DNA from 3 places in the Paenibacillus sp. FSL R7-0331 genome. Region 3 is predicted to be linked to each of the others. Evidence: predicted binding sites of a transcription regulator. Region 3 holds the regulator's gene; each other region holds the start of a gene.

Region 1 (9,901 bases), 2.5 Mb from region 3:
TCGCCTGCCTTGAACTGGAAACCGATACCCCGGCCGAGGATAAGCAGCTCCTGGTTCTTGTCATCAAGCGTACTGACGATATTGTTGTTAAAAATTTGTTTGATGATCACTATGAACCCACCTGTGTTTGAGGAATCAAAAAAGGGCAAAACAACAATGGCTATGATAGAATCATTTCCACTGTGGTTTTGCCCGCATTACCGGTAACAAGCCTCGGAAACAATTTAACACAAGCTGAAAACGGTGTCAACCATCCTTTCAAAAAAACAGTTACCTAATTTTAACCAGCCGCAGTCTGAACTATGCATCCGCCCTACATACTAAAAGTACAAATCCCACCCGATGATCAGCGCACTGAATAATACAGCTGACAGGCCGGACAGCATGTACATTGCTTTTCTCATTCTTCTGCTGTCCGAGTGCCGCAGCTTCAGGAGAAGTATTACTAGGTATCCGGCGGTCAGCAGACAATAGACAATATTTAATGCAAAATGAACATACAATCCGGTGTAGGTTGCGGTATTCATAGCCCGGAAAAACATAATGGTATTATTCAAAATATAAATGAGCCCCGCTATATTAACCCACATGTAAACCTTATCCAACCCAGTCACCCGTTTATGTGCTCTCTTAAAGCGGCAGATCAGCCAGCGGATACATTGATTGATAATTGCAAACAGAGTAATTGCTGTACCAAGCCCCAGGACAATAAGCGATATTCCGATGCTTTGTGCGGAGAAGCCGGTAAGCGGCAAGTAATCCGCGTACATATTTGAAAGCTTGATAATCTTCCCCTGATCATCTCTTATAAAATATTCGACACCCGACGAGTAAATCTTGGAGTAGGCATAAGGCGCAAACTGATTAGAGGGGTCATCATTCCAGCTTGATACCCGTGTATTAACAGGTTCAATATAGGCCAGATTGAGATATTCAAACATTTTGCCAAATCCGTGAACAACCCGGCGTGCGCGTATATAAGTACCTTCTACCTCTGAGCTGTCCGGCAGCTCGCCGTTGTAAGCTTCCGGAGTATAGGTGCCAAAGACTCTATCAACCAGCCCCTGGCAATGCTGCCATTCATTCTTCTGATTGGTCATCACGATGAATCCGAACCCGGAAACAGGATCGAACACAAAGTTACTAGAAAAAGCCAGTGTATTTCCGCCATGCTCCAGCGTACGGACTGCATGCTCATTCACAAAAAAACCGTGGGCAACTCTTGGCACATCAGTGCCTTCATACACCAGGCTTGGCGTCAGCATTTCCTTGAGTACTGTGTTACTGCGGAATAACGGACTATACTGGTCTCCCGGCGGCATTAGTGCGGTCATGAACTTTGCAGCATCTGCTGTGGTGCCGATAGCACCGCCTGCCGGATACATACCAAAATATATCCTGTTTTTCTTGATCAATTCCCGCTCAGCTGTGTATCCCTGAATCTTGCTTCTTGCAGCGGCAACAGCCGGATTATCCAGCTGCTTCGGATGAATCGAGGTAGCATCCATCTCCAGCACCTCAAAAATATACCTATTAACATATGTATAGAACGGCATTCCGCTCTGCAGCTCTACGATGTAAGCTGCTAGAGACGCACCGTAATTGGAATAAGCCAACACCGTACCTGGTTTATACACCTGCCGGGGTTCACCTCTCCGTAGCGCCTCTCTCAGGCCGGGTACATCATCTTCCTGCCTATAAAACAAACCGGTATACTGCTCCTGCCAGCCCGCATTATGATGCATCAGATTCAGCAGCGTGATGGGATCATCGTATTTCAGCTTCTTCAAAAAGCCCTCCGGCAGATACTCCCGTATATCCGTCTGCAGATCCAGCTTCCCCTGCTCTACCAGCTGCATGACACTCGTCCAGACCAGCAGCTTCGTGACAGAGCCCCATTCATACACCGAGTTCGTATCAGCGGCAGTATTGTATTCTACATCCGCTAAGCCGTAGGCTTTATTTAATATAATCTCCCCGTTCTTAACTATTGCAACAGATACCGCTCCAGTCGTCTCCATACGTGCAGGAGTCATATAAGAATCGATAACGGCTTCAAGCGAAGACAGCCTGATTCCGGAGGGAGTAACATCTGCGGCCGGAGCAACCGTTCCTTCTGCCGCAAAAGCGGGGACACCTGCAGACAAAAACAGGAGGACGACGGTTAGACAGATGAACAACGGCTTGTAAAATGCATAACGGATATATTTTCCCATGTACAGCCTCCTTGTATGAGGTTGAAAACCTAAAAGTACAAATCCCACCCGATAATCAGCCCACTGAACAGCACAGCTGACAGGCCGGACAGTATGTACATTGCTTTTCTCATTCTTCTGCTGTCCGAGCGCCGCAGCTTCAGGAGAAGTAATACTATGTATCCGGCGGTCAGCAGACAATAGAGAATGTTTATTATTAGATGAACTCTAATCGTAGCGTATGAAGTTAAGCCAATATTACGATAGGCCATAATAACAATATTCAGAACCAGAAGCAGACTGGAAGTATTGATTAATAGATGGTACTTTTCCAAGCCGGGTAACGATCCGGCCATTCTTTTGATTGTACGTCTACTGAAGTGTATCAATCCGTTAATAAGTGCAAACAGGGTATAGGTTATCCCAAGCACAAGAACAATCAGTGTAATTCTTACACTATATAAAGCAAGACCTGTCAGGCGAAAATAATCACTGCTTTGAATAGAAAGCTTTTCAACCTCACCCTGATCATTTCTTACAAAGTATTCATTGGCCGACCAGTATACCTTAGAGTAAGCATCAGGTGCAAATTGGCTGGAGGGCTGTTCATTCCAGTTATACTCGCGGTTATTTACAGCAACAATGTCCGCCGTATTAAAGTAGGCATACATCTTCCCGAAGCCGTGAACCGCCCGCCGTGCCGGAAGATAGGTCCCGGCGACCTCAGTAGTGTCCGGCAGCTTACCGCTGTAAGACTCCGGTCTATAGGTGCCAAAAACGCTGTCAACCAGCCCCGTAGTATATTGCCCTTCATTCTTCTGATTTGTCATCACGATGATCCCGAACCCGGAAACAGGATCAAACACAAAATTGCTTGTAAAAGCCGTCGTATTGCCCCCATGCTCCAGCGTGCGGACTGCGTGTTCGTTCACGAGAAATCCATGGGCAATTCTTGCCATATCAGTGCCTTCATACATCAGGCTTGGAGTCAGCATTTCCTGAAGTGTGGCATTATTCTGAAACAGCGGGCTCGTGCTGCCAGCCGGCGGGATAAGCGCGGCCATGAACTTTGCTGCATCTGCCGTTGTTCCGAGTGCAGCCCCTGCCGGATAAATACTGATAGGCAATTGATTCTGCCGTATCAGCTCTCGTTCTGATGAATAGCCCTGAATCCTGTCCCTTGCAATGCCGGCTGCCGGATTATCCTGCTGCATCGGATGAATGGAGGTATGCTCCATACCCAAAACATTAAAAATATGCTCATTAACATATGTATAAAACGGCTGGCTGCTCTGCAGCTCAACAATATAGCCTGCCAGCGCTGCACCGTAATTGGAGTAGGCTACTACTCTACCCGGTTTATAAGCCTGACGGGGTTCAAAGATCTGTAGCGCCTCAGCCAAATCAGGGACATCTTTTTCCTGTAAGAAATATAAACCTGTATATTGCTCCTGCCAGCCTGCATTATGATGCATCAGATTAAGCAGCGTAATCGGCTCATCATACTTAAGTTTCTTTAGGAAGCCTTCCGGCAGATACTCACGGATATCTGTCTGCAAATCCAGCTTTCCCTGCTCCACCAGCTGCATCACACTCGTCCAGACCAGCAGCTTCGTGACGGAGCCCCATTCAAACACCGTGTCCGTATCGGCGGCGACATTGTGCTCCACATCCGCTAAGCCGTAGGCTTTGTTTAATATAATCTTACCGCTCTTAACTATTGCAACAGATACCGCTCCAGTCGTCTCCATGCGTGCAGGAGTCATATAAGAATCAATAACGGTTTCCAGTGAAGATAGCCTGATTCCGGAAGGGCTCTCATCGTTAGCCGGCACCGCTCCTCCTTCTGCCGCATACGCAGGAACTCCGGCGGACAGCAGTAATAAAAGTGCCGTCAGACAAATAACCGGCGGCTTAAATAAGGTAAACCATCTTCTCAGGTTCATGTACAGCCTCCTTTTGTAACGCTGGTATTATAGTTAATTAATTCCATAAGTACGTATAACTTCTACTACGTTTCTACTGGAAATAGGGTGCAAATTTTTTCCTTTAATGGCCAGATGCACCTATGGTGCTGCAGTTATCGTTTTTCTGTCTGGCCTTCATCCTGCTTAAAGCAATTAGCCAGCTTGCACCAAGCTCTAACGGACTCCAGCGCTCTTATCTCTGCTGAATATTCCTTTTTGCCAGGCTAACGGACCCCAGTGCGCTTATTCACCGACTTTTGCTGACTTAATCCCCAATTTGGGAGCAATAAGGGCATTACGGTCCGTTAGATTATGAAAATGCTTCCCACACAGAAATTAAAAGCTGTACGGTCCGTTAGCAGCATTCGGATTGCGGACTGAACAAAAAAACCTGCCCCCGACAAGGGAGCAGGCCTTCTATCCAATACAAACCTTATTTCAAGCCCTTCCAGACCCAGCTTTCAACCTCCGGCAGGTCAATGCCTTCTTCGCGGATAAAGGCATTGTGCTTCTTGACCATGGCATCCATTTCAGCCGCGATGGCAGAATGCTCGGCAGACTCCGGCAGGCTCAGTACAGCTTCCTTCGTCAGATCGAAGCGGTCCATCTGGTTCAGCACGCGCATATCGAATGGAGTGGTGATGTCACCGTTCTCGCGGTAGCCGTGCGCATGCAGATTGTGATTGTGACGGTCGAAGAACAGATCCTTGATCAGGCCTTCATAGCCGTGGAAGGCGAAGATGACCGGTTTGTCTTTTGTGAAAAATTGATCAAACTCTTCGTCGGATAAGCCGCGCGGATCGAGCTTCCGGCTTCTCAGCTTCAGCAGGTCCACTACGTTGATATAACGGATTTTGAGCTCAGGCAATTTCTCATGCAGGATGGAGATGGCCGCCAGGGCTTCAATAGTTGGCTCTGTACCTGCGGAAGCAAAGACCACATCCGGTTCTCCGCCCTTGTCAGTGCTTGCCCAGTCGATAATCTTCAGCCCTTTATCAACCAGCTCCTGTGCCTCTGCTACACTGAACCATTGCGGACGCGGATGCTTGGAGGAGACGATCAGGTTGATCTTTTGACGGTCATTCAGCACGGTGTCGAATACAGCCAGCAGGGAGTTCGCATCCGCCGGCAGATATTCACGGATGAATTCCGGTTTCTTGTCAGCCAGATGGCCTAACAGGCCCGGGTCCTGATGAGTGTAGCCGTTATGGTCCTGCTGGAATACAGTCGAGGTTGCCACAACATTCAGGGACGGGATATCAGCACGCCAGCCCTGATCGGTTGCCTTGCGCAGCCATTTGAAGTGCTGGGTAATCATCGAATCCACCACACGCAGGAACGCTTCATAGCTGTGGAAGAAGCCGTGGCGTCCGGTCAGCACATAGCCTTCCAGTAAGCCTTCTGCCTGATGCTCCGACAACTGGGAGTCAATAACACGGCCGTAGGAAGCCAGGAATTCATCGTTTGGTTCAATAACCTGATCCAGCCATTGGCGTTTGGTCACTTCAAACACAGGTCCCAGACGGTTGGACATCGTTTCGTCCGGTCCGAAGATCCGGAAGTTGCGGTTAGGCTCATTACGCAGGACTACCTCTTTCAGGTATTTACCGAGAACGGCCATATCCTGTGCTACCACTTGACCCGGAACAGCATTGTCCAGCGCATAGTCGGCAAAGTCAGGCAGGTTCAGATCTTTGATCAGGTTGCCGGCATTGGTTACAGGATTCATACCCATACGTCTGTCGCCGGTAGGCAGGATTTCGGCAAGTTCAGCGTTCAGGCGGCCGTTCTCATCGAACAATTCTTCCGGTCTGTAGCTGTTCATCCAATCCAGCAGGGCTGGTGCATGCTTCATATTCTTCTGGTCCACCGGAATCGGCACCTGATGGGCACGGAACGAACCTGTATTAGGCACGCCATCCCACTGCGCAGGTCCAGTCCAGCCTTTAGGGGAACGGAAGACGAGCATCGGCCATACCGGACGGGTAAGGTCGTTATTTTCACGCGCATTTTTCTGGATAGCTGCAATTCTTTCAACGATAGTATCGAGGACCTTCGCCATTTCCGGGTGCATTTGTTCAGGGTCTTCGCCTTCAACGAAGAACGGCTCCCAGCCCATGCCTGTGAAGTAGGCGGTAATTTCTTCTTTCGATTGACGGGACAGGATGGTCGGGTTGCTGATCTTGAAGCCGTTCAAGTGCAGAATCGGCAGCACAGCGCCATCGGTTACAGGGTTGATGAAACGGTTGGAGAACCAGGAAGCAGCCAGCGGTCCGGTTTCTGCTTCGCCGTCTCCGACAACTACAGCCGAGATCAGGTCCGGGTTATCCAGAATAGCTCCAGCGCCGTGGGATAAGGAATAACCAAGCTCTCCGCCTTCATGAATTGATCCTGGAGTTTCTGGAGCAGCATGGGAAGCTACGCCGCCCGGGAACGAGAATTGCTTGAACAGTTTTTTGAGACCAGGGATATCCTGGGTAATTTCCGGGTAAATTTCGGTGTAGCTGCCATCCAGATAGGAGTTGGACACCATAACCTGGCCGCCGTGGCCCGGTCCTTCTATATAGAACATATTCAGATCATATTTGGTAATAACGCGGTTGAGGTGCGCATAAATGAAGTTCTGGCCGGGAATCGTTCCCCAGTGCCCGATCGGTTTGATTTTAACGTCAGCATCCTTCAAAGGTTCTCTTAACAACGGATTATCCTTCAAATACAGCTGCCCTACGGAAATATAGTTCGTTGCCCGCCAGTAAGCGTCCAGCTTCTCCAGATACGTTTTTGATGAGTAATCAACACCCATGGTCGATAATCCCATTTTCTCCACTCCCTAATTGATTGTATTTATTATTGCCAATCTTTTCTCTCTACAGGTACATCATACCTCTGATAAAAATAAATACAACCTTTTAGACAAGTGATACGGTCCAATTTTGTGAAATTTTGAACATAGTATGAAATGTGCAGGTAATTGTCTGGGAAAACGCTCTTCCGCTATGTCTTTCGCCAGTTTTTTACATTCACCGAATCCTAAAGGCTATTTGTTAGAGGATGATTACTGTTATGTTGATAACAAAAAGGCCCGGGAAAATTCCCGGACCTGCGCTTAAGTAACCGATACAAAGGTATTAAATTTCAGATATTTGTAGTGGAATCTCATATGGGAGAATTCAAGCGGAGTACCGTTATCAAGAAAGAAAATCCCCTCCATGATGCTGACAGGCTCATTCGGCGCCAGATTAAGCAGCTCCTGGTCACCCGGCTCGGACGGTTCTGCAAAAACAGACAGGAAAGATTTGGTCACCGCCAGATTACGCGAATCCTCCAGATAATTAAAGATCGAGCCTTCGATAATCGTCTGATTGAGGTCCTGAACAATTTTGATCGGGATATAACCGGTCTCAATCATGAACGGTTCATCGTCGAACAGACGGAGCCGGACGATCCGGTATACGAAATCATGGGGCCCGAGGAATAAATCCCGCTGCAGCTCTTTGGTTGGAGGGATGACCTCGAATTTCAGCACTTTGACTTTGGGCCTCGTGCCATGCATCTGGAAATTGTCGGTGACTCCCAGATTGGAGCCTTCATAATTAAAGATCGATTCATTTTTTATGTACAAGGGATTGATAAAGGTGCCTGAGCCCCGTTTTTTGAAAATAATGCCGACACTCTCCATCTTGGCGAGTGCGCGTTTGATTGAGCTGCGGCTGACCTCATACGTCTCACTAAGCGTACGTTCATCCGGCAGGCGCATATCCGGGTAGGCTCCGGCAAAAATTTTCATTTTGAGGTCATCAATAATCTGCTTGTAGACAAACTGTGTCATGAAGTACTCCCTTTCAGGTCTGCTGTCACTTCGTAAAGCTTACTGTTAACTATAGCATAAACAGCGCCTCTATCATACAGCCTCACCCGCTTAATCACAGCAAAAACCCGCAGCCGGAACTCTGCCGGCTGCGGGTTTGCTGTATCGCCATTCCATACGCTGCAGCTGCTCAGTGCACGCTTTGCGCTTCATCAAGCTGCTGCAGCTGCTCTATCTGATGCAGATGGTTGAGCAGCTGCTGATAATGATCGGCTTTTTGCTGGACAGCCATTACAAGCTTCTGGAACTGGTCGGAATCCTGTCCTGATTTCTCCAGAATACGCAGCAGGTCGCCGTTGATCTGCTCGACATCCTCCATGCTGCTCTCCTGTGACACCTGAATTTTCTCCAGATGCTCAAATACCTCTTCCTCCGCCTCCACAATCTCGTTCATAAATACGGTTGACTGGCTGATCCGCTCGGCCGTTTCGGCCATCGCCCTGGTACCATCAGCGGATTTGCTGTGCAGCTGCTCCATTACATCGGTCATTCCTGTGAGCGAGCCCATAATTTCTTTTACATGGCTGCGTGTGCTGTCGGCAAGCTTACGAATCTCACTTGAGACAACGGCAAAGCCGCGCCCATGTTCGCCCGCCCGGGCTGCTTCAATCGCCGCATTAAGCGATAGCAGATTCGTCTGCTCGGCGATTTCGGTAATGAATCTGGCAAGCTGTTCAATGCTGGTGAAATGCCGGCGCAGCTCTTCGTTCAATGTAACGAATTCCGTAAATACCGCCGATGCCTTCTGCATTTCGGCAGCAATCTGGAGGTTGGATTCCTTGGCAAATTCGATTTTGTTGGAGGAAAAGGACAGGCTGCCGTACATATCATTGATCAGATTCTCAGTCAGTCCGCTGTTCGCCTTCAGATGCTCCAGCAGCTGCTGGGTTCCGCCGACCTGCGTGATTAATTCCCCGCCACCCGCCCGCAGAGCTGCAAACTCCTCGACCATTCGTCCCTCCTGCTGAAGAATAGCCCCGGTTTCGCGGCGGATCTGCTCAGCCAAAGCATAGGCGTGAATACCGTAAGATACAGGTGCAGGTACAGCGGGTACAGGCGCGGAGTCAGCTTCAGTAACTGCTCCTGCAGGTATAGCGGCTTCCGGAATCATGATCTCATGATCTGAATATGATGTTTTCCAGAAAGAGCGCAGTTTATTAATCCATTCCATTATGATTCCCCCTATTCAACCAGCAGCAGTATCATTGTCTGGTTGGCATGCTTTTTATAATATTGCTCTCCGTAGCTGATGAAGCCTGTAGTGTTGCCGCAGAAGCTGAGCATCTTCTCATCGAACGCCGCCCACAAGTTATCTCTGGTGAACAGCTGGTCCCGCAAAGTACAGTTAATGTTGAGCACAAAGGAAGGCTTGTACGGGCTTGTCTCCAGAGTCTCTTCAAGCACCGCCAGCGGATCTGCCGAATTAAGCACCTCAACATAAGTACTGGACATAATCTGACTGTAAAAAGTGACGGACTGATCGGGATTCACTGTCATCGGGGAAGATATGATCAGATCATCGGCATACCTTTTACCCAGCGGATTGCTAAGGAAATGCCGGTCCAGCTCTCCTTCCGGAACGCCCAGCGCGCGAGCATATTCCGCAGAAGCCGGACGCCCGTTGAACGAATACACGGTTCTCGCGAACACATCAGCTTCTGTAACCAGCAGCGTATTGCCGGTCGGGACATAAATATTCTCTTTAACCAGTGTGGTGCGAACAGACATGTCGAAGAATACGCCAAGGTTCTGAACACGGCGGCTGCCTATGAAGATATAAGCCTCTCCGTTCTCATCATCCGCAGCACTTCCGCCAATAACCTTGAAATCCGGATCAACGAAGAACAGTGAGGAAAGAATCGTCTCCTCCA
Region 2 (9,901 bases), 2.4 Mb from region 3:
CGGGCCCGCACCTGCAGATCGCCAACCGTGCGAAGTGTAGTGAACATCAGTCCGTGCACCAGGCAGAGCATAACGACTGTAAGTCCTGCTACTACTGTATAAGGATTAACGATATCGAAGAATCCGGCATACATCTGCATGTCGCCGTCAATCGGCAGCCCTTTGATGAAGCTCGCGAAGACCACTGCCAGCAGGAACGGCGGCAGGAAGCTGCCGAAGAAGATGCAGACATCCCAGGTTTTTTTCCAGACTTGCGAATCGCGTTTGCCTCTGAATTCAAAGGCGACACCGCGGGCGATCAGCGCCAGCAGAGCGAATACAAACGGAATATAGAATCCGCTGAACAGTGTTGCATACCAGTTCGGGAAGGCGGCGAACATGGCTCCGGCTCCCGTCAGCAGCCATACTTCATTCGCATCCCAGAAAGGGCCGATCGAGTTAATCAGCAGCCGGCGTTCTGTATCATTTTTAGCCAGAATCTGAGTTTCCATGCCGACGCCGAAGTCAAAGCCCTCAAGGAAGAAGAACCCGATAAACAGAACCGCAATCAGCACAAACCATAATTCATTAAGAGAAAGCATGCGTGGTTCCCTCCTTGCTATACGGGTCATGGTCTACGCCGTGATCGTTATCCATGTTATAAGGGCCCTTTTTAATTACTTTAATGAACAATCCAACCAGAACAATGCCCAGAATGGCATAAATAGCGTTAAACGTAATCACCGAGAACAGAACGGAGCCTGCAGAAACGTTAGGCGATACACTGTCTTCTGTCGTCATCAGGCCGAATACGGTCCATGGCTGACGTCCGATTTCTGTCATAATCCAGCCTGCCGTATTGGCGATAGGCGGAAGCAGCAGCCCCCAGAACATGAAGCGCAGGAACCAGGTGTTTGGACGCTCCATCTTTTTACGCCACATCAGGTACATCGCATACAGGCCAAACACTACCATCAGTGAGCCGGCGGCAACCATAATCCGGAAGCTCCAGAATGTAGTCCGTACAGGCGGAATATAATTGCCCGGTCCATACGCCTCTTCATATTCAGCCTGCAGCGTATTCATCCCTTTAACATCACCGGAGAATTTACTGTAGGACAGGAAGCTGAGCAGGTATGGAATTTTGATTTCGCCCGAGTTCACTTTATTGACCGGATCAATAAAAGCGGAAACCGTCCACGCCGCAGGATCACCGCTGTCCTCCCAAAGACCTTCGGAGGCCGCCATCTTCATTGGCTGTGTCTCTACCAGATATTGTGCCTGGGCATGACCGGCAACAGCAACACCTACAGAGGATACAATCCCGACGATGGCTGCAATTTCAAAGGATCTTCTGAAGAACGGCACATCCTGCTTCTTCAGCATTTTATAAGCACTGATCCCTGTTACCAGGAACGCACCTGTTGCATATGCAGCCAGCAGGGTATGCGGCAATTCAACAAGCAGTTGTCCGTTAGTAATCAGAGCCAGAAAATCATTCATCTCAGCCCGGCCGTTATTAATCTCGAACCCGACAGGGTGCTGCATAAACGAGTTAGCTGTGAGAATCCAGAACGCCGACAGCGTTGTTCCCAGTGCCACCATCCAGATGGACAGCAGGTGAATCTTCTTGGAAACCTTGTCCCAGCCGAAGATCCAGATTCCGATAAAGGTTGATTCCAGGAAGAAGGCAAGCAGTGCTTCAATTGCCAGCGGAGCTCCGAACACATCACCTACAAAGCGGGAATAGTCAGACCAGTTCATTCCGAACTGGAACTCCTGTAGAATTCCTGTTACTACACCTACTGCAAAGTTAATAAGGAAAAGCTTCCCCCAGAACTGTGCCATTCTTTTGTACTCTTCGTTGCCCTTTCTGACATACATCGTCTCCATGATCGCAATCATCAGAGCCAGGCCAATCGATACCGGTACAAAGAAATAATGAAAGATCGTCGTCGACGCAAATTGTATACGCGACAGCATTACTATATCCATATTTCTCCCCTTCCCTCTCCCCATTCAATACGTCTATTCTGTCAAAAATGAAGGGATTAAAGTGTGACATATATCACATTAAAGGCCGGGTTTTGCGCAAAACTTTAATAAATTTGTGACAAATATCACAATATTCGAGTTAGAAAGCAAAAAAAATAAGACGGTTTCACCGTCTTGGATTTGTTCATCATTCTATTTTAGATTGACTTATAAAAGGTGATGGTTAGGTAATGGAAATACCCTTCTTCAGTGATTTCAGATCGCCGTTGGAATTCACCAATTGCGGCAGCATCTTCATATTACGTGCCATCGGAGCATGACAGAGGGGGCAAGAAGGCGCATGTTCAAATGCGAAATTGTCCCTCATCCATCCATTACAGTCATCATTGGTGCAGGCCCAGATTGCGGTATTCTCTTCCGGTATTTCCTCGACAGGCTTTTTCCGGTAGTTCATTGCCATTCCTCCCTTCCTAATATGCCACATGCCTAGACAACAAGTAAAAAAGCATCTAACGATGCTCTTACAGGTTGCTGACTGACAAATCCTTTGTTACAGAACGTGTGCCCAGCATTATTCTGCTTAGATCAGGTGACTAGACAAGGATGAACTTACATCTGATCTTATAAAAAAAGACCGCCCCGACTTACGTAAGCAGGGACGGCGCTTCTATTATTACAGTTTTACAACGTTTTCGGCTTGTGGTCCACGGTTGCCTTGAACAACGTTGAATTCAACGCGTTGGCCTTCGTCCAAAGTTTTGAATCCTTCGCCAGTGATAGCGGAGAAGTGTACGAATACGTCGCTTCCGCCTTCAACTTCGATGAATCCGAATCCTTTTTCTGCGTTGAACCATTTAACTGTACCTGTTTGCATGTGTGTTACCTCCACAAATTTAAATTAATATGTTCTTTTTATCTTCAAACAAAGAAAAAATTCACACATTGAAAAGGGTTGTATTCCATTTGACAGCCCTTTTCAATACGAGAATTAGGTATCAGATGTATTAATATTTTCATGTTACCACACCCGCGAAACAAAGGCAAGCTGTTGTATCCGATTATCTCCGTATTTTCCCTTATAAGGTACACTTTCCAATGTAAGGGCTCCCAGAAGGGTTAAATTCTAACTTTTGAATCGGTATAGACCTTATTACCCCGGATATTTAGCTTTGAAACGAAAGAAACGGAGCCGTCCCAAAAAAAGTTTTGCTCAGGACGGCCGGGCCGCTTCGCTCTTTCATGACTGCCTCTTCATTATATACAGGCCTTGCTGATTTTATTCCTCCGGCTTCTCAAGAAGTTTCACAGTAGCCTGTTTCACTTCCCCGTTCCGGTAATAGGTAATCTTGAGCTCGTCACCGATCTTTGTCTGCTCATACAGATACCTGCGCAGCGATAAGGTCGAAGTAATAGACTGATCGTCAAACTTGGTAATCACGTCATTGAACTGGAGCCCCGCCGCCTCAGCCGGACCGACGGCATCAAGAACAACTACCCCTTCTTTGACCGAAGCAGGCAGATTAAGCTCCTTCACCTGATCTTCAGCAAGCGGAACATAAGGATTGTTCAAATCAACAGAATAGACGCCCAAGTAGGAACGGGATATCTTGCCCTTCGTTGCCAGCTCATCAGCTGTCTGGATCACATGGTTGGCCGGAATGGCAAATCCCAGCCCTTCCACGCCGGTATCAGAGATCTTCATTGTATTGATTCCAATGACCTTGCCGTTCAGATCAACAAGTGCCCCTCCGCTGTTGCCTTCGTTAATTGCAGCGTCAGTCTGAATAACCTCCTGCTCCCAGTCATAGACCCCGTCCTGATTGAGCGATACCGGAATAGTACGCTCCGTATAGCTGACAATCCCGGAGGTTAAGGTATCCCCGAGCCCGAGCGGGTTGCCGATTGCAATAACGGTTTCCCCGAGCCGCAGCTTGGAGGAATCGCCGATCTGGGCTACGGTTGTGACATCCTTGGCATCCATCGACAGCACGGCAATATCCGTAACCTTATCTGCGCCGACCAGGGATGCTTTGTGGGTCACACCGTCCACGGTAACCACTTCAAGCTTACCCGAGCCTTCAATAACATGGTTATTGGTAATAATAAAGGCCTTATTATCGTCTTTCTTATAGATAACTCCCGATCCGAGTGCGGATTCATCGAGAATATTTAGTTCCTCGTTATCTTCTTTATGGTTAATAATGCTCACGACTGCAGGACGCACCAGTGCGGCAGCCTGAACAATCCGTTCAAACGGATCACCGCTGCTTGCAGTAACGTTCTGTACTACCTGCGGGACATAAGCTTCCTTCTCGTCAGTGAACTGGCCTGTAACAAAGCTGAACAGAAGCACGGCAACTACTGCACTGACTGCTGAGCTGATTACGGACACCTGCCATGTCGCCATCGTACGGCGGGATTTGTGCACCGTCCATTTACGGCTGGTGAGAACCTTGCTCTCCTCCAGCTCTCTCCGTTTGCGGCGCGGCACTTTCGTTGAATAGAAATCATCATCAAACAATCCCACGGGTACATCCTCTCCCCTCTATTGCTACTGCATTCAAGACTGAACGCCAAGCAACTGCGACCGAGCTTCTCGCTTCTCTCTTAGACTCCGGAAAAGGCTAAAAGGTTTCACTTTATTTATATACCGCCAAAGATACGGTTTATAAGCGCATGGACAACCTGTTTCTTGCAACATACCACCAAAAATACCGCTAGTCTCAGGAATATTTTGCAGCTTAAAAGACTACAATAATAGAAGTACTGCATGAACGCAGCTCTATCTGTCTGCGCTTTATAATTGTATCATAAGCAGGCTTGCCGCCCGCATTTTTTCTGAAGCAATTTTCTAGAAATATTTAACTGTTGTTACCAGGAAATCCGGAAAGGAGTAGAATGTATGGAATCTTTTTCATCCAGTATGGATCTTGTCCAATTTATCGGTAAACTCGGTGATTTGAAGGACGAACACTATCATATACTGCTGGTGCAGAGCGCGCTTATTGAACTCATGATCGACAAGGGCTTATTCTCACGGCAGGAGCTTGACCGTAAAATGGCTGAGCTTGACCGGCTTATGGCTGGCTCACCTTATCCCATGGCGTAGGCCTGTCATAGTAAGTGTTGCATAGCTTAAATTCGCTGTCCTTGTAAAAGCAGCCCCGGTCCTCCATTGCCCCGCGCACCGACATTCTGGCCAGGTCTATCATATTATGATCCAGGCTGAGATGTGCCAGATATGTCCGCTTGGTCCGTCCGGTCAGAATCTCACTCAGAGCTGCACCGGCCGCCTCATTGGACAGATGGCCCATATCACCGAGAATCCGCCGCTTCGTATTCCACGGGTAACGCCCCATCCGCAGCATCTCGATATCATGATTGGCTTCAAGCACCAGCACGTCTGAGCCCTCGAGCGCCATCCTCACCTTATCGCTGACATACCCAAGGTCTGTTGCTACGCACAGCTTCTCATTCCCGTCATAAAAGTTATAGCCTACCGGCTCCGCTGCATCATGAGAGATTGCAAAGGATTCTACTCTCATACTGCCAAAATCACGGTGCGTACCGGTCTCCAGAATAATCCGGTTATGCTCGGCAATGTTGCCGATTCCCTTTTCTATTGCTCCCCAGGTCTTGGTATTGGCGTAGATCGGCAGATCATATTTACGCGCTACCGCCCCCAGCCCTTTGATATGGTCAGAATGCTCGTGTGTGACTAATATTCCGTCTATATCCCTGCCTGTAAGCTCACGCACCGCCAGCAGCTCATCGATCCGCTTGGCGCTGAACCCCGCATCTATCATCAGTGTTGTTTCCCCGTTGCGTACCACTGTCGCATTGCCGGTAGAACCGCTGGACAGCACTGTAAATGAAATTCCCATCTCTCCTGCTCCCTCTACTCTGTTGTCTTCGGACTGATTATGTCCGCGCTGATGGCGTCTACGTAGTACGCACTGCCATCCTCCAGCCAGAACCTCCACATGGGCGAAGCCACCTGGCTCTCGGAATTGAATACTTCCCCGTAATAGCCCAGTTCAATCTCCTTCACTACCGCATCCGCCGGAAAATATTTCTCGATCAGGCTGCTTAGCGCCTGGGATGCGGGAAGCACCTTCTGCACATCCCCGTTCCCGCTTTCGCCAACCGGCGGTGCTACAATTTCAATCTTCGAATAGCGGTAAGCAACGATTTTTTGGTTGCTGTTAATCAGCTCCAGCCTTACCCGGAACAAGGAGTACTTCTGGTCTACCAGCGGATGAAGGACGAACTTGCCGACCTCGCTCTCCTGGGAGTCAAAACGGTAATTCGCAATATCCGGAATCTGTCCCTGCAGCGCACTGCTGAGCTCAGAGAACGAGGAATACATCAGCCCGCTGTCCACCGGCTCAGTAAGCAGTACCGGCGGAGCGTCCTGCTCTTCACCGGAGTAGATATAGGTGATATCAGGCAGCTGCGGCGTAGCCGCCGGAATCGGGCTGAGCACCCGGATGCCCTTCTGCTCCATAACCGCCTGCGTCTCTGCCGAGAGGGAAGTAAAGTCCAGGCTGGCGCTGGCCTGATCGCGCAGATCCATCCACAGCTGATAGCACAGCAGCAGATTCAATACCAGAAAAGCGAATATCAGCACACTTTTTGCTCTGCCCCAGTCCATACTTTCCCTCCTTGTTGTTTCGCGAGACTCTATTATACCGCCTAGCTGACCGTAAGCACACTTCCATCATTTAGGGTTACCCGCCATACCGGCGTAAGGCGCAGGGTATCCCTCTGCAATACGGGAATATAGGCCGGAATAAGATCCTTAACTGCAGATCCGGAGCTGATCTGGGCAAGCTTGGCTTTAAGCTCGTCTCCGCCGGGAAGCTCTACGATTCGTTTTACTGCCTGCTCATCCTCCATATACATCAGCGAGCGCTCATAGGAGGAGACTGTACCCTGCTGCAGCTCCAGGTTAATAACCCCGTACTGCAGCTGCGGCCGGCTCATAATCGGGTAAGAGCCGTAATACTGCTGGAAGGATACCTTGCGTTCCTGCTTCTCCTCTTCCGTGGAGGCCAGCCGGTAGGTCCCGTTCCAGCCTCCATGCTCATTAACAAATTCAACGGCCTCCAGCGCATCCTTTGCAGGCGTGCTCTCTCCGGCCGGCAAGGCCGCAGGGTCGCTGTAGCTCATCCAGTTCAGCTCCTGATCCACCTGGAGGCTCCGCTTGCTGTCGGTATAGATTTTGGAGCCGTCTTTTTCCGGAATATACCGGGTGCTTCCCGCGTCAAAGAAAAGATTGCTCTGCATCTGTTCAATGGTATACATTCCCGAAGGGATTTCAGCCTCAACCGCGTCCAGCTTCTCTTCGGGCACATAGTAATCGCCGTTCACCACCGTATATGGCGTCCAGTTCACACCGAAATCAACATGCTGCTGCACGTCCTGTACGGTAAGATCCGCTTTGGCCGCCTCATACACAATGTCTCCTCTGGTGCTGAAAAAAACGGCATGCGCCTTGGAGTCATTTTTGACATTATAAATCCAGACCCGGTCGATACTCTCTCCCTCGAACAGCGAATCCGGTGACAGCTGCATCACCCGCTGCAGCAGGGTTACCGGAATGCCTGCACCGAAGCTTAGCTCAATGCCGGCATTCTCGCTGCGGATTTTGTCCCAGTCGAAGTCCTCTACCGGGCGCCGCTGAAAGCTTTCAAAGCTGCGGCCCTTGAGACGGTTAAAGATCAGCTCATAAAAGGTCGAGTCCGGATAGAACAGCGTGTGCCTGCCCCCGCCCATATGAATAATCATCCGGTCAGGATAGAGCAGGTTCTCGACTTTTTCCTTAGGGCCCATATTATCTGTTTTTACATAAAGGTCCTCAGACTTTACCGCAGAATCGCTGCCCGGCAGCCGGTAGATCAGATAATAGCTTTCTATCAGGCTTCCGGCTACCAGAATGGCAAGAATCCAAGTCTTTAGTTTCTCTTTCATCCTTCACTCCCCCCTTGCTGATGCAGCAGAGGCAGCGTAAATGTCACTAATGAGCCCTCGTTAAGCTCCGACTGCAGGGAAATAGAGCCGCCATGCGCTTTGACAATTTCCCGGGCAATGGACAGTCCGAGACCTGTCCCCCCCATGTTGCGTGAACGGGCCTTGTCCACCCGGTAGAAGCGTTCAAAGATACGCTCTATATCCTTCTTCGGAATCCCGATTCCGGAATCACGGACGGAGACGGCCAGCATTCCTTCTTCACTTTTGACAGCCTGCAGGCTGATTGTACCGCCCTCCGGCGTATATTTCAGCGCATTGGAGACCAGATTGCCCAGCACCTGATCTATCTGGTCACGGTCCAGCCAGGCCATGGCGACCTCCTTATGCACAATTGTGTTGATATGAATCCGCTTCTGGCGGATCTGAAACGAGAAGCGGTCAGCAACGTCCTCCAGCATCTCGGAGATATCAGTCTGCTGGATACGCAGGCTTGATTCCTTCGAGTCGAGCCGCGACAGATGCAGCAGATCGGTGACCAGCCGGATCATCCGCTCGGTCTCATTGCGGATGACGCCGACGAACCGTACAGCCAGCTGCTGGTCATCCAGCGCCCCGTCATCCAGTGCCTCCACGTAGCTCTTAATCGTCGTAAGCGGAGTCCGCAGCTCATGCGAGACGTTGGCTACGAACTCGCGCCGCGATTCCTCCAGATTCTCCTGCTCGGTAACATCCTGCAGTACGGCAATCGTTCCGGAAATCCCTCCGCCCTCCCGGCGGTGGATCGGGGTAAACGTCACCCGTACTATGTTCGGATCTCCGCCGCCCATCGGCGACAGATGAATCAGCGCTGACTGGGCATTGCCCTCGGCCAGTGCACCTGTCTGCTCATGATCCAGACCGAGCAGCTCGTCAAGCGGAGCGCCCTCCGGCAACGGTCCTTCCGCTCCCAGCATATCAGCAGCACGGGTGTTCATCAGAATAACCATGCCGCTCTCGTCGGTAGCTACTACACCGTCACTCATATTGGTCAGAATAGAGGCAAGCTTCTCCTTCTCTTCCTCATTCTGCGACAATGCCTCCCTTAACCGGCCTGTCATGTAGTTGAAGGCCTGGCTCAGCTGGCCGATCTCATCATTGCCGAATTCCGGCATCTTGCGGTGAAACTTGCCTTCGGCAAGCGCAGTCGCATGCCGGGTCATCTCCTTGATCGGATGGGTAATGGTATGGGCCAGAATGACGCATAATACCGCCGTCAGCGCCAGGGCAAGCAGCAGCCCCGAAAGAAATACGCTGTTGATCCGGCTCATCGTGGCATAGAGATCCTTCATATCAGCGGCAATATAAATCGCTCCAACAACCTTATCACCGGAGAGCACAGGCTTCGCTACTACTTTCTTGCGCACATTGTCATCGGCAATAATATATTCCTCGTTGTCACTGATACCCTGCAGTGCGCGGCTAACTACGGTCTGGGTATTGCGCTGCCCGACATAATCATTCTGGGAAGGAACCGAAGTTGTAATGATCTTTCCGCTCGCATCCAGCACCTGAATCTCCGCACCGTTAATATAGAGATTGTTGACCATGCCGCGCAGGCTCTCCACTGCGGTCTCTTCATCTGCCGTTCCGGTTTCGCTGCCAAGCTTGTCTGCTGTCAGTATAGACAGCATCTCAGCCCGTGCCTTCAGATCCTTGGTGAAATTATCGGTCAGGGAATTCTTCATTGAGCTGACAAAATAAACCCCGATCAGCTGCATCGCCACCAAGATCAGCAGGACATAGATGATAGTCAGCCTGGCCTGAATCGTCCGGAAAAAGGACAGCCCTTTTTTCATCACAGGCCCCCGCTTTTGGGGCTGTGCATCAAATAGCCGAGCCCACGCCGGGTGAAGATATATTCCGGCTTGCTTGGATTCTCCTCAATTTTCTCTCTCAGCCGCCGGATCGTGACATC
Region 3 (9,901 bases):
TATACTCTGTATTTTGTGTTTTGAGTCCGTCAAGCTTAGCCGGAATCAAGGTATATTTGCGGCTTTCCATCGCTTCTGCGACCGAAAACATCGCCTTTTCCCAGTATTCATCCAGCAGCTGGCTTGAGTTCTGGTCAACATCTAGTTTCAGCGTCCGGCCGCCCATGGCCGACTTGCCTTCTGTATTCACATACTGTACAAGCTCACGCAATTTGGTTCCCGGCTCAAGCTCAAGTTTCAAAGTAACTTCATTGCGGTTAATACTAATATGTGATTCATTGACTCCTTCATAGGATGATACAATCTTCTGGAGCGGCTCCTGCACAGCGAACTGGCGATAAGCATACCAGCCTCCAAACAACAGCGCAGCAGACAGCAGAGACGTTAACAGTACAGGCATAAGACGTAATTTCAAGAAACGTCCTCCTCTCAGATGTAAGCCAATCAATATATAATAGATTAAGATAGCATGTCTAGCGTTTTTCATAATCCGGCATGCTCTTTCGCATGTCTTAAGTACAAGCATTAGTATATCATAGGTGTATATACGATTCCGCAAAAAAATGTGAATATATTTAAAATTTTCGGTACTAATTATTGGGTATTACTTCTTTGCTTCTTTTTCATATCGGCAAAAAAGACATGAATGATAAGCTCATTCATGTCTTTTATTTGTGACTTCAGGCATATTCTGTTTAGTATTCCGTCTTATCTGCATTGCTATAGATATACTATAATCATCGGAAATGACAACTCTTTTGTATATCACACAAAGCATATTCCAGTATATTCGACCGTCTTATTGACTAGGCAAGCTATAGCCGTCCCCGATGGCCGTACCATCGGCAAAACGGTAGAACCGGTAATAGTACCGGCCCTCCTGCTTGTAAAAGACCTGCCACACATACTCCCCGTTAAATACGCCGGGCAGGAGCCGCCGGATGTCGGCACCGGGCAGCTCGGCAGCAAGCCGGTCCTGCATCTGCTGCTCGGAAGTGCCGCCGTCCAGCTCAGCCGCATACACATCGTTGTCGCCCCCTGCCGGCTTGCCGTCAAGTGTAAAGCGGACCCATACCATCAGCCTGGTGCCGGCCTCATTGGTGCCCTTAAGCACCCAATAGGCTGAGTTCTCATCCCAGACAGACTTTTGCGCTTTGGTCACTTCAGTCAGCCCTGCACGGGCTCTGGCCACTTCTTTGGCTGCGCTGCGCTCAGCCCACTGGTCCTTCATAATAAAGGCATAGAACTGCCCGAGTCCGAACAAAAGGAGCAGTACCGCGCTGACCGCCAGCGGAAGCCATTTTTTCCTTTTCCTCAAAATACAGCTCCCTTTCCTCTATATAACCTCTGTATCAATAACGGCAGCACCGCTTGTAACTAACCCTCTTACCGTTTGAGCAGGCTTTCGAAAGTCTCCTGCGCTTTGCGGCGGATCTCCTCTTCATCCAGCGTCAGGCACTGGCCGTCCTTCACCACCTGCTTGCCGTTAACCCAGACATGCGCCACGTCTTTTGCACTTGCTGAGTATACCGCGTGGGAGAGCAGGTCGGAATGAGGAAGAAGATGCGGCTGGTCAATGTCAATGGCAATAAAGTCTGCCTTCATGCCTGCAGCCAGGCGGCCCACATTAGCCAGATAGATGGAGGAGGCCCCGTATTCCGTTGCCATCAGCAGCGCTTCCGGTGCAGGCACAGCTGTCGGGTCACCGCTGACGCCTTTGTGGATCAGGGCGGCAAGCCGCATCTCTTCGAACATATCCAGATTGTTGTTGCTGGCTGCCCCGTCGGTGCCGAGTGAAACCTTGACTCCCGCCTTCAGCAGTTCCGGCACACGGGCAACCCCGCTCGCCAGCTTCAGGTTGCTGCCAGGGTTATGGGATACTCCGACATTGTACTTCGCCAGAATCTCAATTTCCTCATCATTCAGATGAACGCCATGGGCAATCAGGGATGGCCGGGTGAACATACCAAGCTTCTCCAGATGTGCCACAGGACGAAGGCCGTAATCAGCGACATTCTGTTCCACTTCATGGCGTGTCTCAGACATATGCGTATGCATCGGCAGATCCAGATCATGGGCTGCCTGTACAAATTTCATGAAGAAATCCGGAGGACAGGTGTACGGCGCATGCGGTGAGAGCATAGCTGTAATTCTGCCGTCCGCCTTACCGTGCCAGCTGCGCGCGAATTCTACAGCTTCTGCCAGCTTCTGATTCTGCACATCTTCAGGACACAGGCCGATCGCGCCGCGCATCAGTACAGCACGAATGCCGGAAAGCTCCGTAACCTCTGCTACCCGGTCCATATGATCGTACATATCAAGGAAGGTTGTTGTTCCGCCCTTTAACATTTCCAGGACAGACAATGCTGTTCCCCAGTACACATCATCACCGGTAAATTTCGCTTCCATCGGCCACATTTTTTCCTGCAGCCAGGTCTGAAGCACCATATCGTCACCATACCCGCGCAGCAGTGACATCGCTGCATGGCCGTGGGTGTTGACCAGTCCCGGCATGAACAGCAGGCGGCTGCCGTCAACCGTCAGAACGCCCTCTTCGGCTGCAGGCTTGTCTTCCCCTATGTATGTGATCAGATCATCCTCTATAGTCATATAACCGCTCAGGACAGGCTTAAGCGAGCCCGGCACAAGAAACCGGCCGTTCACGATTATGGTTTTATTGCTGCTCATCTCTTATTTCGTCCTTTCCGTCATGCAAATAGTAGGCCAAGCTCTGCAGATCCGTTGTAAAATCAGCTGCATGAATACGTATCGTCGGCGGGGTCTTCAAAATAACCGGCGCAAAGTTAAGAATGGCTTCAATGCCCGATTCCACCAGGATATCAGCAACATTCTGCGCTTCGCTGTCGGGTACCGTAATAATACCGATCCGGATTCCCTGTTCACGAATGGTCCGGCCCAGCTCCTCCATCGGCTGAACGGTCAGGGAGTTGATCTTTTGTCCCACTTTAGGAGCGTAGGAATCAAAGATGGCTGTTATTTTCATTGTATCCTTAAGATAGGCATTGTAGTTTGAAAGGGCATGGCCAAGGTTACCGGCTCCTACCAGCGCAACGTTGATCTGCTGGTCAAGCTTGAGGATGTGACGGATTTTTTCGATCAGATAAGACACATCGTAGCCGATGCCCTTCCGGCCGAAATCACCGAAATAAGCCAGATCCTTGCGGATCTGAGCCGGATTAAGATCAAGCTTCTGTCCCAGCTCCTGGGAAGAAACGGTTGCAATTTCACGCTTCTGGAGATCATTCAGGAAACGCAGGTACACAGGGAGCCTGCGTACGACAGCCTCTGATATTTTGTCCGATTTCATGTATTCTCCTCCTAAATTTAGTCTTGCTCTGATGATGCTCAGATGTGTATGAAATCCGCATCCGTCCCCTTATCAATCAACGGGAGACGGAGGCGGGCTCTGGACAATAAATAGATAATGACGCAAAGTCTTTATGAAATGCCGCCTTCCAGCCATTCCTCAATTCTCGGAACCATCTGGTCGGTCAGCATATGCTCCATCTTGGGTCCGGGCAGCGAATAGAGGAAATACTTTCCGTAGTAAGACTCGATTACCCTGGTATCATATACAATGACAATTCCCCGATCCTGAGCGGTACGAACCAGCCGGCCGAAGCCCTGCTTGAAGCGGATAACCGCCTGGGGAACCGACAGCTTCATGAACGGATTCTTTTTCTGCGCCTGGAGCAGCTCTGACTTGGCCTCTGCAAGCGGGTGGTTAGGCGGCTGAAACGGAAGTCTCACAATAGCCAGACAGGTAAGAGCATCACCGGGAATATCCACGCCTTCCCAGAAGCTGCTGGTGCCCAGAAGTACGGCTGCCGGACTGTCCTGGAACCGCCGGATCAGCTTGCTGCGGCTGCCCCCTTCAATTCCTTGTCCAAGTACGGCGATATCCTCCGAGGACAACGCTTCCTTGAGCGGATCGTAGACCTGCCTCAGCATCTTATAAGAAGTAAACAGCACCAGCATGCGTCCTCTCGTTGCAATTGCCGCTTCTGCCAGCGAATGCACAAGCTTGTCAACAAACCGCGCATCCCCCACACTGCCCTTAATACTCGGAAAATCACGCGGAATAACGAGCAGTGCCTGCTCACGGTAATTAAACGGTGAAGGCAGCAGTGCCGTCATCAGCCTGTCCTGCTGCGCGGCTTCGCCCAGACCAAGATTATCAATCATAAACTGAAAGGATTTATCCACAGACAGCGTGGCCGAGGTCAAGGTTATACTCTTTTTCTTATCGAAGAACAGCTCCTTGAGCTGGGTGCTGACATCCACCGGAACAGCATACAGCTGCAGTGATTTGCCGCGGTAGTTGCTGCTGCCCTCCATCCAGTACACAATATTCTCGTCATTCAGACCCATGAAGAAGCGGATCTGCTCCCGGATGGACGTCAGGTCCTTGAACAATCCGCCGATGTCGGTAACCAGGCTGTCTGAGGATGACTGGCTGTCGGTATCACGCATCTCACTGAGCATCTTGTCGCCCCTGCGGATGATATCGCTGAGGCAGAGATTCAACGTATTCTCCAGTGCAGCCAGCTCTTCCCAGTCCCTCGGCTTTTTGCCGGGATGCAGGCGTGACACCAGCTGCCCCGCTTCTCCGGCTGCCGCATCACTGCGGTCAGGCAGCAGGCCGAACAGCTTGTCGCTCAGCACATCCCATGTCTCCTTGACGGTCAGCAGATCCGGATAGATCCGGTCAATGACGCTGCTCCATTCGGAAGCCTGCTCGCTTCCTGAAGACTGCAAAGTCTGGCGCAGCGCCGGAAGCTGACCGTTCTTACTGTCCTTATACAGCCGCGTGAGCGTATGGGCTACTGTAAAATACTTCATCTGCATGCCCAGATGCTTACCGGCCACATCCTCCAGATGATGCGCCTCATCAATGATAAGATGCTCGTAGGCAGGCAGCAGCTGATGCCCGGCCTTCACATCTGCGAACAGCTTGGAATGATTCGTAATGACTACATCGGCAATGCCCGCTTCATGCTTGGCCCGGTGATAATAACATTTCCGGAACCACGGGCAGGCCCGGCCCAGACAGGAATCAGTGTCGCTGGCGACGCTCTCCCAGAAATCGCCGCCCCGGCCGCTTAGATTCAGCTCCTCGTCGTCGCCTGACTGTGTCTGGGTAAGCCACACAAGCATTTGCGCTGCAGTGAGCGATTCTTCCCTGGTGCTCACGAAGTCTTTATTATTTATTTTATGTTCAAACTTGCGCAGACACAAATAGTGCCCTCTTCCTTTAAAGACGGCAGCCTTGAACGGAAACGGAACCACTGTGGTCAGGAGAGGGATATCCCGCTCGCGCAGCTGATCCTGCAGGTTGATAGTATGTGTGCTGACCATTACCTTCTGATCCGTGCGCACACTGTGATAAATTGCCGGCAGCAGATAACCCAGCGATTTGCCGGTTCCGGTGCCTGCTTCAATCAGCAGGTGCTTCTCCTCCTGAAGGGCGGTCTTTACTTCACCAATCATAATCTCCTGCGCTTCACGCGCCTCATACTGCGGCAGCGTATCTTTCAGGCGGACCGTTACCTCGGACATATAGTCCTCAAAGGATACATTCTCCAGAGGGCTGCCTGAACCCTCTTCGCGGGGCGGAGCAAGCTCTGCCCAATCACCGACAGCCAGCGCCAGCTGACGGTGAAACGTAAGCTCACCCTCCGGCTGAAAGGTCTCCATCTCCCGCTCGTGCAGCAGACCGTCAAAGTACCAGGCCAAATCGCTGTCCTCACCGGCAAACAGCTCATTAAGCCGCTGAATCGTCAGCAGCGGAAGGCTGTACAGCTCATCCAGGCATTTAAGCAGCGCAAGCGCAGTAGCGAGCGCATCGCTGTCCGCCTGATGCGGACGGTCATGCGTCAGGCCGAAATGCGCGCTTACTGCACCGAGCTGATACGTGGAGAGCGACGGAAAGCATATTTTGAGAAAATCAATCGTATCGAGAATTCTCCCCTGAAAAGGCAGATAACCGCAGCGGTCCAGGGCATTCTGTAAAAAGTGGAAATCAAAGGCGACATTGTGCCCTACAAGCACAACATCGTCGAGCAGCGGGACCAGCTCCATCATCATCTCATCCAGCTCCGGCGCATCCGCAACATCATCGTCGGTAATGCCGGTCAGGCCTGTAATAAAAGGAGGAATCGGTGTTCCGGGCTTGACATAGGACCCATATACCCGGGAGACGGTCCGGTCTTCTTCTATAATGGCAAGGCCAACCTGGATGATCTCACCCACAGATTGGGTTCCCGTAGTTTCAAAATCAAGCACGGCAAATTTCATTGTAAGTTCTATTCCCTTTCACTTGAGACTCCTTATCAGCATAACAGAAGTTACGTAAAAAGGCGATGCAAGCCGCTTGTTTCAAGTGGATGCACCGCCTAAATAAAATGGCTATTATTACAAAAGCGAAACCAGCTGGTCCCCGAACTGCAGCTTTCCGCCTTTTTTGCGGCAGACCTCCAGATTGATGTTTGGCTCCGGCAATGCCGGATCATGCAGCAAAGACAGACCAAACAGCTCACTTGCTTCATGGAAGCGTTCCTGGGAGGCCCTGATGCAGCCTAGCGCATTATAGACCATAGCCTTAAGCTTGCTCTCACGGATCAGGGCAAGCATATGATTCAGGTGGGCCCAGGCCGCATCTCCTTCGCCTTCCTGCAAATAAGCCATAGCCAGATACAAGCGGGCAGCCAGACTGTCCGGGTACCTCCCGATCACCTCCTGGAACTGCCCGATGCATTTGCCGTACATCAGCAGCTTATAATAACCCTGTCCCCTGACGAAAGATTCCATAGCCAGCTCAGGAGCCTCCTGCTGCGGCATGTCATCCTCAGGCTCAAGCTGCAGCTCGGTCTGCTCCCTGAACTCACTCAGCTTCTCGGCAAAGACCAGCCACTCATCCATAACTTTATCGCTAAGCCTGTGAAGCATGTTGTACTTACGGATCAGATCATTCCGGGACTCCCCCTCCGCAGAAGGGTAGTCACGGGCAATCTCCTGGAGCATCTTGTTCATTTCAGCAAATAAATGTTGAAACATGAGGACATCCCCCTTTACTGAACATGAAATCAGCCTAAGCTTGCCTGCCTTCATTTTTCGCAAAGTCGGGGCCGTTCATCCCTGCCATTGATTACATGGCTTATTTCAAGCGGATCAGGCGATTGTTGCGTGCAATTCGTGGTCAGCCAGTTTAACCGGCTTGTTGTCAGCATCCACAAATACAACCGTAGGCTTGTGTCCGGACAGCTCTTCGGAGGACAGCATTGCATAAGAGATAATGATCACTGTATCACCGGGCTGTACCAGACGGGCTGCTGCCCCGTTCAGGCAGATGACGCCGCTGCCGCGAGGGCCCGGAATCACGTAGGTTTCCAGACGGGAGCCGTTATTATTATCAACAATCTGTACCTTTTCGTTCTCGAGCAGATCGGCCGCTTCCATCAGATTCTCATCGATCGTGATGCTGCCGACGTAATTCAGATTGGCCTCTGTCACGGTCGCACGGTGGATTTTAGATTTCATCATATGTCTAAACAAGGGCGGGTACCTCCTTTGGAATAAATACATTATTATCAATCAGCCGGGTTCTGCCGAATTTGACAGCCAGTGCAATGATAATCTCTCCCTGGACAGCCGCCAGCGGAGAATCCTCCCCCAGCATCTCCAGATCAGGAAAAGACAAGATCTCCGTATAATCAATCACAGCAAGCGGAGCAGCAGAGATTTCCGAAACCAGCAGCTTTTGCGCTTCACTCACAGTGCGCACCGATCCTTCTTCCATTGCCTGGCGCACAGCCCTCAGGGAACGGGAGAGCACAAGCGCCTGGCTGCGCTCCTCTGTAGAAAGATAGACGTTGCGCGAACTGAGCGCCAGCCCGTCATTTTCGCGGACGATCGGACAGGCAATAATCTCTACATTCATATTGAGGTCGGATACCATCCGGCGAAGTACTGCCACCTGCTGGGCATCCTTGAGCCCGAAGAATGCATAATCAGGCTGCACCATATTAAACAGCTTGTTAACAACAGTAGTTACACCGTCGAAATGCCCCGGGCGGGAAGCACCGCAGAGCCGGGTAGTCAGTGAGGATACCGAGATCTTGGTAAGCGTAGGCTGCGGGTACATTTCCTCCACACTTGGAATAAAAACAATATCCGCACCTTCGCGTTCGGCAAGCTCCAGATCACGTGCTTCATCACGCGGATAAGAGGCATAATCCTCATTCGGGCCGAATTGCAGCGGATTGACAAAAATGCTCATCACCACTGTATTGCTCTTCTCACCGGCCTTGCGCAGCAGACTGGCATGTCCTTCATGAAGATAACCCATAGTCGGCACAAACCCGATCGGGGTATGCCCGCCCTGACGCATATAATCAAGCGCTTCGCGCAATTGTGCTACTGTTCTGACTACTCTCATCTTACTTCACTCCTTTTTTGGCAGCGCCGTATAAAGATTCCAGTACTTGCTCATCCGCTTTAAAAACATGGTCCTCAGCCGGGAAGGAACGCTCTTTCACTTCCTTGACGTAGCTGCTGATTCCCTCACGGATGATGCCGCCGACGTCGGCATAGGTTTTGACAAAACGCTTCTCCCGGTATGGCGAGGCATAGCGCACCAGATCATGGAACACAAGCACCTGCCCGTCGCAGTACCGGCCTGCCCCAATGCCAATTGTCGGAATGCTGAGCGCCTTTGTAATGGCTTCCGCCACTTCTTCCGTTACCAGCTCCAGAACAATTCCGAACGCTCCGGCCGCTTCAAGCGCCTTTGCCTCATTCATCAGCCGCTGTGCATCCTCAGGGTCTTTGCCTTGAATCCGGTAGCCGCCGATCATATTGACCGACTGCGGGGTCAGGCCGATATGGCCTAGAACCGGCACGCCCGCCTTCGTAACTGCAGACACGGCATCACAGATTTCAAGCCCCCCCTCCATCTTCACAGCATGGGCACGGCCCTCCTGCATCAGTCTGCGCACACCGCGCAGTGTCTCATCCACACTTCCGTGATAGGTCATGAACGGCATATCTGCCACGATAAATGTGTTCTGCGCTCCCCGGACGACAGAGCGGGTATGGTAGACCATATCATCGATCGTTACCGGCAGTGTCGTATCATAGCCGAGCACTACATTTCCAAGTGAATCACCGACGAGGATCAGGTCAATCCCTGCCTCCTCCGCCAGCAGTGCCGAAGGATAATCATAAGCGGTCAGCATGCTCAGCGGCACACCGTCCGCTTTCATTTTTTTCATTTTTACAATGTTCAGTGCATGTTTGTCAGCCACTCTCTCCATTCCCCTTTTCGCAATTAAAATACGCGTAAACGCGCAAACAAAAAAACCCTTTAGCATAATCGGCTAAATAGGTCCGAAGGGCAAAAAAGAGTCACTCGCGATCGTCCCTTCTGTCTCGGTCCTTACGGCTCAGAGCAGAATCCAACGTAACCGTGTTGTACAGTTATGAAGGTACATCCAAAAGCAATTACTCAATACTTAAAGCCTAGCCGGAGTACAGTTCACAATTCAGCGATACCGTCTCTGTCCATAGTATACCAAAACCTGACGGCAATTACACGAAAAAAATATGACAAGGGATGGAACCCTTGTCATATCAGATCATTTCTATCTCCCCTGACAGGATGCTGGTGATGTTGCCAGCCTCATCCTGCAGCAGCAGTCCGCCGCTCTCATCCAGCCCCACAGCTCTGCCTTCGCAGCGTCCCTGAGGCGTACTGAAGGAAATCTGGCGTCCGAGTGTTACTGACATTGACTCCCAGAGCTGCTTTACCGGCTGGAAGCCCTGTTCTATATATAGAGAGTACAGATACTCCACCTCTGTCAGTACAGCCTGTGTCAGTCGT

The links. Region 3 encodes Rex, which represses fermentation and respiration genes when NADH is low (regulators of the CRP and FNR family bind a similar motif). Its sites were predicted from a motif close to TTGTGAAATATTTCACAA; they were not measured.
Region 1: the regulator Rex is predicted to act here: its motif matches at 7,096-7,113, upstream of R70331_RS08400 (phosphoketolase family protein).
Region 2: the regulator Rex is predicted to act here: its motif matches at 2,088-2,105, upstream of R70331_RS29980 (cytochrome ubiquinol oxidase subunit I).

The regions. Positions count from the first base shown of each region.
Region 1 covers NZ_CP009284.1:2,032,009-2,041,909, reverse strand. The annotation lists gene licT (BglG family transcription antiterminator LicT) at 1-110, opposite strand, end outside; gene R70331_RS08410 (serine hydrolase domain-containing protein) at 321-2,216, opposite strand; gene R70331_RS08405 (serine hydrolase domain-containing protein) at 2,246-4,141, opposite strand; gene R70331_RS08400 (phosphoketolase family protein) at 4,596-6,980, opposite strand; gene R70331_RS08395 (GntR family transcriptional regulator) at 7,269-7,991, opposite strand; gene R70331_RS08390 (methyl-accepting chemotaxis protein) at 8,161-9,201, opposite strand; gene R70331_RS08385 (FIST signal transduction protein) at 9,213-9,901, opposite strand, start outside.
Region 2 covers NZ_CP009284.1:6,888,713-6,898,613, forward strand. The annotation lists gene cydB (cytochrome d ubiquinol oxidase subunit II) at 1-581, opposite strand, end outside; gene R70331_RS29980 (cytochrome ubiquinol oxidase subunit I) at 568-1,974, opposite strand; gene R70331_RS29985 (cold-shock protein) at 2,198-2,428, opposite strand; gene R70331_RS29990 (cold-shock protein) at 2,648-2,848, opposite strand; gene R70331_RS29995 (S1C family serine protease) at 3,251-4,501, opposite strand; gene R70331_RS30000 (hypothetical protein) at 4,877-5,083, shown strand; gene R70331_RS30005 (MBL fold metallo-hydrolase) at 5,052-5,858, opposite strand; gene yycI (two-component system regulatory protein YycI) at 5,873-6,628, opposite strand; gene R70331_RS30015 (YycH family regulatory protein) at 6,670-7,947, opposite strand; gene walK (cell wall metabolism sensor histidine kinase WalK) at 7,944-9,782, opposite strand; gene yycF (response regulator YycF) at 9,782-9,901, opposite strand, start outside.
Region 3 covers NZ_CP009284.1:4,529,382-4,539,282, forward strand. The annotation lists gene R70331_RS19440 (hypothetical protein) at 1-415, opposite strand, end outside; gene R70331_RS19445 (cell wall elongation regulator TseB-like domain-containing protein) at 800-1,318, opposite strand; gene R70331_RS19450 (amidohydrolase) at 1,387-2,688, opposite strand; gene R70331_RS19455 (redox-sensing transcriptional repressor Rex) at 2,675-3,328, opposite strand; gene dinG (ATP-dependent DNA helicase DinG) at 3,460-6,318, opposite strand; gene R70331_RS19465 (tetratricopeptide repeat protein) at 6,436-7,077, opposite strand; gene panD (aspartate 1-decarboxylase) at 7,192-7,575, opposite strand; gene panC (pantoate--beta-alanine ligase) at 7,568-8,410, opposite strand; gene panB (3-methyl-2-oxobutanoate hydroxymethyltransferase) at 8,460-9,326, opposite strand; gene R70331_RS19485 (biotin--[acetyl-CoA-carboxylase] ligase) at 9,652-9,901, opposite strand, start outside.